DNA from 2 places in the Ruegeria sp. R8_1 genome. Region 1 is predicted to be linked to the other one. Evidence: riboswitches for the same ligand, from Rfam matches in the RefSeq annotation. Region 1 holds a riboswitch; the other holds the start of a gene.
What was found. Region 1 has a riboswitch for cobalamin ahead of J7380_RS01750 (DUF1636 domain-containing protein). Riboswitches for the same ligand answer to the same signal wherever they lie in the genome.
Positions count from the first base shown of each region.

Region 2: linked by a shared signal. The riboswitch ahead of J7380_RS15995 (hypothetical protein) and the one ahead of J7380_RS01750 (DUF1636 domain-containing protein) in region 1 are both predicted to bind cobalamin.

Region 1 covers NZ_JAGHRL010000001.1:351,626-353,822, forward strand. Annotated here, with positions in the region: gene cobW (cobalamin biosynthesis protein CobW) at 1-466, opposite strand, end outside; gene J7380_RS01750 (DUF1636 domain-containing protein) at 468-851, opposite strand; cobalamin riboswitch at 927-1,136, opposite strand; gene J7380_RS01755 (NAD(P)-dependent oxidoreductase) at 1,248-2,197, shown strand, end outside.
Region 2 covers NZ_JAGHRL010000007.1:49,864-52,060, reverse strand. Annotated here, with positions in the region: gene J7380_RS16005 (DNA polymerase III subunit gamma/tau) at 1-113, opposite strand, end outside; gene J7380_RS16000 (dual specificity protein phosphatase family protein) at 187-675, shown strand; gene J7380_RS15995 (hypothetical protein) at 677-1,084, opposite strand; cobalamin riboswitch at 1,166-1,385, opposite strand; gene J7380_RS15990 (alpha/beta fold hydrolase) at 1,522-2,197, shown strand, end outside.

The DNA.
Region 1 (2,197 bases):
TGCGCTGGGCATCCACCGCCTCGACATTGGGGGCAAAGCGACCAGCGGCAACGGCCTCGGCATCGGCCAGCGCGATCACGCCGTCCACGGTGATTTTCGAACGGATATCGGGCCAGTCGAACGCCTTGAGCAGCGGTTTGGGCAGGGCCAGACCCGAGGTTTCGATCAGTATATGCTCGGGGCGCGGCTCCAGCGCCATCAGCGCCTCGATCGTGGGGATGAAATCATCGGCGACGGTGCAGCAGATGCAGCCATTGGCCAGTTCCATGATGTTTTCCGCCGGACAATCGGGGATGGCGCAGGATTTCAGGATATCGCCGTCCACGCCGACATCGCCGAATTCATTAACCACAACGGCCAGACGCTTGCCCTGCGGGTTCTGCATCAGGTGCCGCACCAGCGTGGTTTTGCCCGAGCCCAGAAAGCCGGTGATCACAGTAACGGGAAGTTTTTCCAAAGTGGACATGTCAGGCTCCAATCGGGGGAATGCGCGAGGCGCAGTTTTTGCGGAAATGTTCGGGGCGCTCGCGCCATTTGACCAGACCGTCCTCGGTGGCCAGATATTTGGTCGCGCCGTCAACGATCACGTCGACATGGTCGACTTCGTTCAGGTTCTCATAAACAAAGGTCCAGCGCGCAGGGCCACCGCGCAGCACGATCGAGCATCCCTGATCGCAATTCGACAGGCATTCAACAGCCTTCAGCGCCACGCCCTCGGGCAGATCGGCCTGCTCCAGCGCCTTGTGCAGCAACGTGCCGGGGCGCTGGGCGTCATCTTCGACGGGCAGGCCCCTGCGGCACGTGGTGCAAACCAGCAGCTCGACCGGAGCGGTTTCGGTCACGTCTCTCATCCCCCTAAATCCTCATCGTGGGGGACGGGGTTTCATGCGGGTCGTGCGTGACCCGACACCGGAACACCCCGTCCGGTTTCAATCGCGGGTGCTGGCAGGTCTCCCGGCTTGCGGATTTCAGGGCGGTTGCCCTGTCGGATGACCCGCCTTCCCGGCCTTGCTGGCCAGTGGCTTGGGCACCCTCTCCGGTCACGGTCGCGGGGGCGGCTGCGTTTGACGGATGACCCGCTGACGCATTCCCTTTTCATCCATCTGCAGATGGACACCAACGGCTCGGACATGCGGCACCGGGCAGGCCCTTGTCAAGCGAGTCGCAAACATCTTTCGCACCGCAGGTTAAAAGCGACCTGACAGCGTCGCTGGGCGGCATGACTTTGGGTGGGGCGGCATGCTGCCATGAACAAAACGGCGCCAAAAAAGGAGGTGTATCGCATGAAGGTGGGCTTTATCGGCTTGGGCAATGTGGGCGGCAAACTGTCAGGGTCTTTGCTGCGCAACGGGATCGAACTGACGGTACATGATTTGAACTCTGACCTCGTCGACGGCTTCGTGTCACAGGGGGCCAAGGCCGCCGAAAGCCCGGCCCAGCTGATGCGCGATTGCGACGCGGTTATTACCTGCCTGCCATCGCCTGCCGCTTCGGACGCGGTGATGCAGGAGATGCTGCCCGAGGTCAGCCCCGGCAAAATCTGGATGGAGATGTCCACCACCGACGAGGCCGAGGTCAAGCGGTTAGGTGCACAGGTCATCGAACGCGGAGGGGCGGCCGTCGACTGTCCTGTATCGGGTGGCTGTCATCGCGCCGCGACGGGCAATATCTCGATCTTCGCGGGCTGCGACCGGGCCACATTCGAGCGCATACTGCCCTTTCTGACCACCATGGGCCGACGGGTTCTGCATACCGGTGACCTCGGGACTGCTTCGGTATTGAAAGTGCTGACCAATTACCTTGCCACCGCCAACCTGATCACCTGCGCAGAAGCACTTGTGACCGCGAAAGCCGCCGGGATGGATCTGAACACCACATACGAGGCAATCAAGATCTCATCCGGGACATCCTTCGTGCATGAAACCGAAAGCCAAGTCATTCTGAACGGCTCGCGGGACATTTCGTTCACGATGGATCTGGTAAAAAAGGACATTGGCCTGTTTCAGGATGTGGCGGACCGGGCGGGGGTGCCGCTCGAGATCAACCCGGTTATGATGCGTATCTTTGACGACGGCATCGCCCGTTATGGCGATCGAGAGTTATCCCCTAATATTATCAAGCGGTTGGAAGAGGCCACCGGGCTGGATATCACGGCCCCCGGCTTCCCGTCCGAAATGGAAGACTACGAGCCGGAAGC
Region 2 (2,197 bases), on a different contig from region 1:
GGGCGGTATTTGCGGGCAAGAACCTGATAGGCGGGGCTGGGCGTGTCGGTCATATCTGCTCTGTCGGATTCGGGTTCCGACGCAGCGTAGAGACCCCCGCCGCCCGCGTCCACCGCCGCCAACGGGGAAATTCGGTTTGCAGGTCAGTTTGCACGGCATAGAAGCGATGTGAAAAGGAGGGCGGGGATGGAGCCATTTGCAATTCACGCGGTCGCGGTCGGGGCTGGCCATGTCGCGCTGTCACCGCTGCCGGGGCGCACGGAGGAATATGCGCGGGATTTGGATGTTATCCGCCGCTGGCGGCCCGGTCTTGTGATCTCGATGACCACAAGCCCCGAGATGGCGCAGGCCGGGGCGGGAACACTGGGGGATGACCTGCGCGCCGAGGGCATAAGCTGGACGCACCTGCCGATTGTGGATTTTGGCGCGCCGTCACCAGACACCGAGGCCGCATGGCCGCAGATCAGCCAGTCCGCCGCGCATATTCTGGCGCGTGGAGGGCGGGTGCTGGTGCATTGCCGGGGCGGGTGCGGGCGGTCGGGGATGATCGCCCTGCGGCTGATGGTCGAACAGGGCATAGCACCTGACGCGGCGTTGCGTCGCTTGCGCGCCGTGCGGCCCTGTGCGGTTGAAACCGATGGGCAAATGCGCTGGGCAACCTGCGCGCCGGACTGAGTTACAGCGCCAGATGCTGCTGGGGCTGTGCTGATTGCGCCGGGGCCAGCTCTGACACTTCAAGCATGGCGCAGGGCGGCGCTGGCAACAGGCTGGCCGGACGGGCCGCCGCATCGGGGCCGAACAGCATATCCGCATAACCATCCAATGCGTCGAGCGAGGCGTCCGTGCTGGTGCCGCAGAAGATGCGAATTTGATCTTTCCGGGCGCGGAATCGAGCGATGCAGCCCTGTGGGCAATGGCCCAGCTCTCCGCTGCCGTCCAAGGCGAAGTCATCCGAAGTGGCGGGCACTGCGGATTCCATCGCTTGCACAACAGCCCGTGCCATCTGCGCCAGAGCCGGGCAGGTCTTGCCGGTTTTCTGACATAGGGTTGCACTGAATTGGTGCGTTTTTGTCTTCCAGATCATAATGCGCCCTCCGCGCGGGGAACGGGGCATGGATCAGGTGTGACAGCGCGCTGACAATCCCGCCCGGACACCCCGCCCGAGTTACAGTTTTGCTTTGATGGCAGGTCTCCTGACTTGCGGGTCATCGCGTTGCCGACCTTCCCAGCCGTTTGGCCAGTGGTATTTCGGCATTGCTTACCGCTTACAGTTGCGGGGGCAGTCGCGGCCTTGGTTCGTTCCGGCATGACCGGGCAGAATCGCACCGTGTTCCCTTTTCATCCTGTCCCGACACGGGACAAGAACCATCACGCCATCGCTAGCGGTTGAGCGGGCTTTGAGTCAAGCGGCAGTAGGTGCAAAGTGGACGTTTGGTCATCTTGATGCGCCCTTGACTCAGCCTGGCCAAAGAAGTGGGGATAAGGGGTAAACCGAACAGTTCAGATCAGGTGAGCAATGCTATGCTGGATGATACACCCCCCGTCCTGACCGAGGATTTTCGGTTTTCTGCCGGTTCGGCAATGCTGTCGGCGCGCCTGTACCGGCCCGTGACCGATCCCAAAGTCGCTGTGGTTGTACATGGTGCGACCGGTGTCCCGAGGGATTATTATCAGCATTTCGCGCATTGGCTGGCAGCGGATCAGGGGATCGCCTGCCTGACCTACGACTATCGCGACTTTGGCCACTCACTAACCGGACCACTGCAGGAATCGCGGGTGAAGATGGCGGATTGGGCGCTGACCGACATGCCTGCCGCCAGAGCGGAAATGCGCCAACGTTACCCACACGCAGAACACTGGAGCATAGGACACTCGGTCGGAGGGATGTTGGGGCCAATACAACCTGATATCGACCATATAGATCGCATGATCTGTGTGTGTTCGGGGCTGGTGACAATCAGTGATCACCCTTGGCCTTATCGCGCGCTGGCGTCCTTGTTCTGGTATGGACATGTTCCGCTGGCGGTAAAAACCGTTGGATACCTGCCAGGAAAGGCAGTGGGATTTGGGGCCGACCTGCCTGCATCGGTTTACTGGCAGTGGCGTAAGTGGTGCACGGCGCCCCAAAACTATCTGCCTGAAATCGGAAAAACGCTACCAGCCGCAACCTGGGCAGAGAAAGGCAAACCGGTCGATC